DNA from 2 places in the Sulfitobacter marinivivus genome. Region 1 is predicted to be linked to the other one. Evidence: riboswitches for the same ligand, from Rfam matches in the RefSeq annotation. Region 1 holds a riboswitch; the other holds the start of a gene.

The links. Region 1 has a riboswitch for thiamine pyrophosphate ahead of thiB (thiamine ABC transporter substrate binding subunit). Riboswitches for the same ligand answer to the same signal wherever they lie in the genome.
Region 2: linked by a shared signal. The riboswitch ahead of thiD (bifunctional hydroxymethylpyrimidine kinase/phosphomethylpyrimidine kinase) and the one ahead of thiB (thiamine ABC transporter substrate binding subunit) in region 1 are both predicted to bind thiamine pyrophosphate.

The regions. Positions count from the first base shown of each region.
Region 1 is NZ_JBEFLP010000001.1:2,197,534-2,201,370, forward strand. It holds gene ABMC89_RS10830 (thiamine/thiamine pyrophosphate ABC transporter permease ThiP) at 1-947, opposite strand, end outside; gene thiB (thiamine ABC transporter substrate binding subunit) at 923-1,900, opposite strand; TPP riboswitch at 1,935-2,034, opposite strand; gene aroC (chorismate synthase) at 2,124-3,233, shown strand; gene ABMC89_RS10845 (DMT family transporter) at 3,241-3,837, shown strand, end outside.
Region 2 is NZ_JBEFLP010000004.1:148,964-152,800, reverse strand. It holds partial or broken gene ABMC89_RS17425 (glycosyltransferase family 2 protein) at 1-54, shown strand, start outside; tRNA gene ABMC89_RS17420 (tRNA-Arg) at 99-175, shown strand; tRNA gene ABMC89_RS17415 (tRNA-Met) at 517-593, shown strand; gene ABMC89_RS17410 (cupin domain-containing protein) at 659-1,747, opposite strand; TPP riboswitch at 1,971-2,071, shown strand; gene thiD (bifunctional hydroxymethylpyrimidine kinase/phosphomethylpyrimidine kinase) at 2,128-2,931, shown strand; gene ABMC89_RS17400 (FAD-dependent oxidoreductase) at 2,928-3,837, shown strand, end outside.

The sequences.
Region 1 (3,837 bases):
GAAACGGGCATGAGGGCCAGCCCCCCGAGGCCGCGCAGCACGACGGCGCACAGCGGAAGCAGCAGAAACGCGGCAGCGGAGGTGATCCATGCACCATCAAGAAGCCGCTGCGCCGCGCGGTTCGCATCCCAGCGCTGGCGGACGCGGTCCAGCCCGCCGCCTACGCTGATCTGCGGAACGAACCGCAACGCCGCCAGCGCCAGCCCCCCCGCGAGGACCAGCTGCACCACAGACAGCATCGCCGCGCGCCCCAGATCGAAATCGAAACGGAAGGCCTGATAGATCGCCAGTTCGACCGTCGTGGCGCGCGGCCCGCCGCCCAGCGTCAGTGCCACGGCAAAACTGGTCAGGCAGATCACGAAGATCAGAACGAAAATGCCGGGCACCATCTGCAAGAGCATCGGACGTTCGATTGCCTGAAACACGGCCCATGGCGTCAGGCGCAATTGCGCGGCGAGCCTGAAACGCTCCGCCGGAATGGTCTGCCAGCCCTGCAACAGCAACCGCGTCGCCAGCGGCAGGTTGAAAAAGACATGGGCGAGTACGACCCCGTGAAATCCGTAGACCGACACGCCCGGAAGGCCCAGCGCCGCCAGCAGGTCATTCATCCAGCCGTTCCGCCCGAACACTGTCAGCAGACCGAAGACCGCCACGATCACCGGCAGAATGAATGGCGCGCCCAGCAGCGTCACCAGCGCACCGCGCCCGACAAAGCGGCGCCGCGCCAAGGCCCGCGCGACCGGCAGCGCAAGAAGAACGGACAGCCCCGCAGACCAGAGCGCCTGATGCACCGTAAACCTGATTGCGGCCCAATCGCTCGGGGCCAGCCCCGATCCCGCCTCGGCCCGCAACAGAACCGCGACAAGTGCGGCGAGGATCAGCGCGAGGGTAAGCCCCGCCGCGCCGATCCCTGCCCTAGATCCTATTGGGACAATGCGTTGAGCCATTCGGCCAAAGCTTCCTCGCGGATCGCGGGCACCTCTTCGGCAGGTGTCAGCAGCGCCTTTTCAGGCGTTGTCAGGGTGTCGAACCCGTCGGGCAACCCGCCATCGGGTGTCACCGCCGGGTACATCCAGTTCGTCGTGGGCAGTGCCGATTGCGCCGCGTCGGAGACCATGAATTCCATGAATTGCGCGGCCAGATCCGGTGTATCGCTGCCGGCAAGCCGGCCCAGCACCTCGATCTGCATGTAGTGACCTTCGGTGAAGGATGCAGTGGTCTTGCTGTCGTCGTCCTCGGCGATCAGGTGGTAGGCGGGCGAAGTCGTATAGCTCAGCACCATGTCCGATTCCCCCTCGAGGAACAGACCGTAGGCTTCGGACCAGCCTTTGGTGACCGTCACGACGTTATCGGCCAGCCCTTCCCAGATCGCCGATGCCTCGTCGCCGTAGGCCGACTTGACCCACATCAGAAGGCCCAGACCGGGAGTCGACGAACGCGGATCCTGGATGATGATCGACGCGTCACTTTCCGCCAGCGCGCGGAAATCCGTGGGCGCTTCGAAATCCTTGTTGTGAACGAATGCGAAATAACCCCAATCGTAGGGCACGAAAACCGGGTCGTTCCACGCGACCGGCAGATCGTAGGCGGCCTCCACAGGCGTCTCGGCAAAAAGACCGGTTTCCTTCGCGGCAGCGATCAGCGACGTATCGAGCCCCATCACCACATCTGCGTCAGACCGCGCGCCCTCAAGCCGCAGCCGCGCGAGAAGTGCTGCGCCATCGCCCATGCCCACAAGGTTCAGATCGCAGGCGCAGACTTCCTCGAACGCCTTTTCGATCACCGGGCCCGGGCCCCAGTCGGACGTGAAGCTGTCGTATGTATAGACGGTAAGCACGGGTGTTTGTGCCAGTGCGGCACTGGCGCCGAATGTTGCTGCTGCAAACGTAAGATACTTCATGGCATCCTCCAAATTGCGGCGTCAGAAACGTTTGGATGGATGTCCAGACCTTCCCTCCGCCGGTGTTAACCGGTTCAGGTTCAACGGGTCAGCTTTCGCAATCTCAGCGCCGCAGCGCCCCCCGAGGTGCCCCAAGAGCTAGGACAGCTGCATCCCCTTGGCAAGGCAAATCCCCTTGAGCGCACCCGCTCCCCCGGCTAAGGCAGGGAGGAAGGAGCACCGCATGTCGATCAACAGCTTTGGCCATCTTTTCCGTGTGACCACCTGGGGCGAAAGCCACGGGCCGGCTTTGGGTGCGACCGTGGATGGCTGCCCCCCGGGCGTAGAGATCGACGCGGGCATGATCCAGCACTGGCTCGACAAGCGCAAACCCGGGCAGAACAAATTCACCACCCAGCGCCGCGAGGCGGATGAGGTCCGGATTCTGTCTGGCACGTTCGAAGGCGTGACCACCGGCACCCCCGTGCAGTTGTTGATTGAAAACACCGACCAACGGTCGAAGGACTACGGCGATATCAAGGACAAGTTCCGCCCCGGTCATGCGGACATCACCTATTTCCAGAAGTACGGCGTGCGCGATTATCGCGGCGGCGGACGGTCCTCGGCGCGCGAGACGGCCAGCCGGGTCGCGGCGGGCGGTTTGGCCCGCGAGGCGATCAAGGCGATCGCGCCGAACGTGCAGATCACCGGCTACATGGTGCAGATGGGACCGCACAAGATCGACCGGGATGCGTTCGACTGGGACCAGATCGAGCAGAACCCTTTCTGGGTCCCGGACGCCCGCGCGGCAGCCGATTGGGCAGACTATCTCGATGGCCTGCGCAAATCGGGGTCTTCCGTCGGGGCGATCATTGAGGTCACCGCGCGCGGTGTCCCTGCGGGCATCGGCGCGCCTGTTTACGGCAAGCTCGATACCGATCTGGCGGCCGCGATGATGAGCATCAATGCCGTGAAGGGCGTCGAGATCGGCGAGGGCATGTCGGCGGCCATGCTGACCGGCGAGCTGAACGCGGACGAGATCACCATGGGCCCCGACGGCCCGCAGTATTCGTCAAATCACGCGGGCGGCATTCTGGGCGGGATCAGCACCGGACAGGACATCGTCGTGCGCTTTGCCGTCAAGCCGACCTCCAGCATCCTGACCACCCGCCGTACCATCACCAAGACCGGCGAAGAGACCGAGATCATCACCAAGGGCCGTCACGACCCCTGCGTCGGCATCCGCGCGGTGCCGGTGGGCGAGGCGATGATGGCCTGCGTGATCCTCGATCACCTGCTCCTCCACCGCGGGCAGGTCGGTGAAAACCGCGGCACGATCGGGCCCGGCGCGTGATGACGCGATGAAGGTCGAGGATTTCTCAGCCAGACCGGCACTCGGTGTTGCCCTGAAAATCACCGCGATCTTTCTGTTCACCTGCATGTCGGCGATCATCAAATCCACCTCGGACGAGATCCCCCCAGGCGAGCAGGTATTCTTCCGCTCGCTGTTTGCCATCCCGATCATCCTTGCCTGGCTGGCCCAGCGCGGGCAGCTGAAAATCGGCCTGAAAGCCAAGAAGCCGATGGGCCACGTCTGGCGGGGCCTGTTCGGCACCACAGCCATGGGTCTGACGTTCGGCGGGCTGGGCCTGCTGCCCCTGCCCGAAGTCACGGCCATCGGGTTCGCCACTCCGATCTTCACGGTGCTTCTTGCCGCGCTGATGCTCGGAGAACGCATCCGATTCCTGCGGATCAGCGCGGTCGCCGTCGGGCTTGTCGGGGTCATCATCATCCTCTGGCCCCGGTTTGGCGGCGCGCGGCTGGATCACATGGCCACCATCGGTGCGCTGATGATCCTCGGGGCCACGCTGATGCGCAGCCTTGTCCAGATACACCTGCGCCAGCTGGTGCAGAACGAACATACAGCCGCGATCGTCTTTTACTTTTCGGCCACCGCG
Region 2 (3,837 bases), on a different contig from region 1:
TTCATCAATTACGTCTGCCGCACCACCCTGCCTGTGTGGTTTCATCGGGGCTGATGCCTCTTGATGGGCGCGGACAGTTGACCCATAACGGCCCAAGCGGTCCCTTAGCTCAACTGGATAGAGCAGCTGACTTCTAATCAGCAGGTTGAGGGTTCGAGTCCTTCAGGGATCGCCAATCTCGCAGAGTTGTTCGTGACAGCATCCCAGGTGTTGCGCGCCAAGCATCTTCCAAAACGGCCAAGCAGATGAATGTGGTTTGCGGGGACTGCGATCGGTCGATCCGGTGATCCTGACATGGAAAATGCCACCACTGCCGAACATCAAACCGCCGCTTGTCTACCGCTGATCCGCAGAAGGGGATGGCTGAAAACCGGGCCGTCAAAGCCAAGGGGTACAGAAACGAATACCCGCTGCCGCACCGTGGAAATAAATATCGAATTTCGGTGGTTTTGGGCCTTGGAGCATGGCGTTCAGGGTTGCAGTCCGTTCCGACTCGCGTTAGGTGACACACATTGGCGCGGGATGGAGCAGCCCGGTAGCTCGTCAGGCTCATAACCTGAAGGTCGTAGGTTCAAATCCTACTCCCGCAACCAATAAAAACGCGTTATCAGACGCTTATACGCCGCCCTCCGGGGCGGCGTTTGCGTTTCTGGAGCGGTTACCGCAGCGTTGTCGTGAAATCACCGCGCAGCGCGACTTCGAGCAGTTCGAGATCAGGCGAGGCATCGTTGTAAGTCGCGACCAACCCGGGCGGGATGACGAAACCGTCACCCGCTTCGAGCTGGCGGGGATCGTGACCATCGGCCGCCAGTGTCATCGTACCCTCCATCACGAAGGTGAAGTGGATGTCGGCATCGTGGGTAAAGGCCCTCGTTTCGCCGTCGCCTTTTCGGACGACCTGAATACCGGCCACGCCCTTGGTCCCCGCGGTAATGCCGGTGTCGCGCGCGATGAAGCCGGGGATGCGGAAGGGATGCCACTCCGCCCTGTCTTTTACGTGGTGCACAAAGGTCTGGCCGTCCCATTCGCGGGCGGGATCGCCTTTGCCGTTGGGGAGCGTGAAATCGTGGTCGATGGTGGTGACGTGTTCGGCTGGCACGCCGATCTCGATCACCTCGATGTTGGGAGAGGCTTCGACGACACGGTGGCGGATCCCCGGCGGCTGGGTCACGCAATCGCCTGCGTGCAGGCGGATCACATCGCCCTGATCCTCGTAGAGCACATCGACCCAGCCGCGATAGCAAAAGATCAGCTGGAACCCGACCGTGTGGTAGTGGACCATGTCCGGAACGGGGCCGCCGTCGGGGATGCGGATGTGGCTGGCGATGATCGACCCGCCGAGGCGGGACGGGATCAGATCGCGGTAATGCATACCCGCGCGGCCGATCACCCATGGCGCTTCGTCGCGCAGGCGGCGGACGGCGAATTCATGCTGGGTTTCGATCGGGTCTACCTGTGGGGTCAGCGGCGCAAGCGTGATGCGGGTGCCGTTTGGCGCGGTCAGTTCGCGCGCGCCATCCGAAAAACTGTCGGGATCGTCGGTCAGAATGCGCAGATGGCCGGGGGCGACATCGGCGCCTTTCTCGATCCGCAGGCGGATGCCGTAGCCGGAAAAGCTCGCCACAGATGGGTCATCGGCGGGATAGATATTTTCAAGCCGCATGCCCAGCGTCTTCGTATAGAAAGGCAGATCATCGCGCAGCTCTTCCGTCGGCAGTAGAAATTCGGCGAGAATGGTATCTGTCATGGGGGGTCCTGTGGTTGCGGTTCGGTTCGGTATCAAAATCGTGCTGTGGGTGGTGATGGTATCAAGATCTATTGCGCGTTTGATGGCCAGCATCAACTGGCACGGTTTGCCTTCGGTAGGACTGGCCGCCGGTCACCGGCCTTCACACCCGGCCCCTCGCGCCCCGAATCCGGTCGCGCGCTTTGGGCAGTTGCAGGGGCGTCCGCAGGCTGATATCAATAATCCAAATCCGTTGGGGTGCCCCGTCTGGGGCTGAGAGGCGCAAGCTAACCCATTGAACCTGATCCGGACAATACCGGCGTAGGAAACGGAGCAAGATCAGGCGCACCGTCCTTTCCCGCTTGTTCTTCCTCCTCCCCTCGCCGGAGGAGATGTAGAAGATGCCACATTGTTCAGCTTTGACCATCGCGGGCTCCGACAGCGGTGGAGGTGCGGGCATCCAGGCCGATCTCAAGACTTTTTCGGCCCTCGGCGTGTACGGCACCAGTGCGATCACGGCGATCACCGCGCAGAACACACGAGGTGTTTTCGCGGTCGAGGAAGTATCGCCCGCCGTGGTCGGCGCGCAGATAACAGCCGTTCTCGAAGACATCCCCCCGCAAGCCATCAAGATCGGGATGCTCGCATCGCCAGAGATCATCGCCGCCGTGGCCGATGCGCTCGAAGGTTATCGCGGCCCTGTCGTGCTCGATCCCGTGATGATCGCAAAGTCGGGGCACGCGCTGTTGGCCGAAGAGGCCGAGGCCGCGCTGATCGAACGCCTGCTGCCGCGTGCCGATGTGCTGACGCCGAACCTGCCCGAAGCGGCCCGCCTGTTGGGGCAAGACCCCGCAGACACCGCCGCGCAGACCGAGGCACAGGGGCATGCGTTGCGCGCACTTGGAGCAGGGGCAGTGGTGATGAAAGGCGGCCACGCGACCGGTGCGACCTGCATCGACAGGCTGGTCACAGCCTTTGCGACAACGGAGCTGTCGCAACCACGGCTTGCGACGCGCAACACCCACGGGACCGGATGCAGCCTGTCGTCGGCGATCGCTGCCGAACTGGCGAAAGGGGCCACCGTCGTGGCGGCGGTCCGGCGCGCGCAGGCATGGCTGCACGGTGCGATCCGCGCGGCGGACGGGTTGCAGATCGGCGGCGGTTGCGGGCCGGTTCACCACTTTTACGAGGTCTGGAGCCGATGATGCGCGCGACGGTACTGGGCGCCGGCGTTGCGGGGCTGTGCGTGGCGACGGAACTGGTCGCCCGTGGTTGCGATGTGACCGTCATCGACCCAGCCGATCGGCCCGGGCCGCACGGGTGTTCGTGGTGGGCAGGCGGGATGCTGGCCCCTTTCTGCGAGGGCGAAACCGCCGAGGAACCGGTTGTGCGGCTGGGACAGGAAGCCGCCGATTGGTGGGAACGGCAGGGTGTGGCAGTTGCGCGGCGGGGAACCGTCGCGGTCGCCCTCGACCGTGACCGGCGGGAGCTTGACCGTTTCGCACGCCGTGTTCCACAGCACCGGCAAGCCGACGCGGCTGCGCTGGCCGCACTTGAGCCTGACCTCGACGGTCGGTTCGACCGCGCCCTTCATATCGCCGACGAAGGACATATCGATCCGCGCGCCGCGCTGTTCCGGTTGCGCGAAGGTTTGATGCAGGCCGGTGTCACCTTCGCCTCCGGGCAAGCGGACGCAGGGGGCCTGACATTCGACTGCCGCGGGCTGGCGGCGCGGGATGCCTTGCGCGATCTGCGCGGCGTGAAGGGAGAGATGGCAGTGCTGCGCAGCACCGACATCCGCCTCAGCAGGCCGGTCCGGCTGCTCCACCCGCGCTTTCCGCTCTACGTCGTGCCGCGTGGTGACGGTCTGTTCATGCTCGGCGCCACGCAAATCGAAAGCGATGACCGTCGCCGCAGCGTCCGCGCTGTCCTCGAGCTTTTGTCGGCGGCGCATGCGCTGCATCCCGCCTTTGCCGAGGCAGAACTGGTCGAAGTCGGCGCCGATGCCCGCCCTGCCTTTCCCGACAACCTGCCGCGCCTGCAACGGCGCGGTGCGACAATCTACGTCAACGGCCTTTTTCGCCACGGCTTTCTGCTTGCGCCCGCGCTGG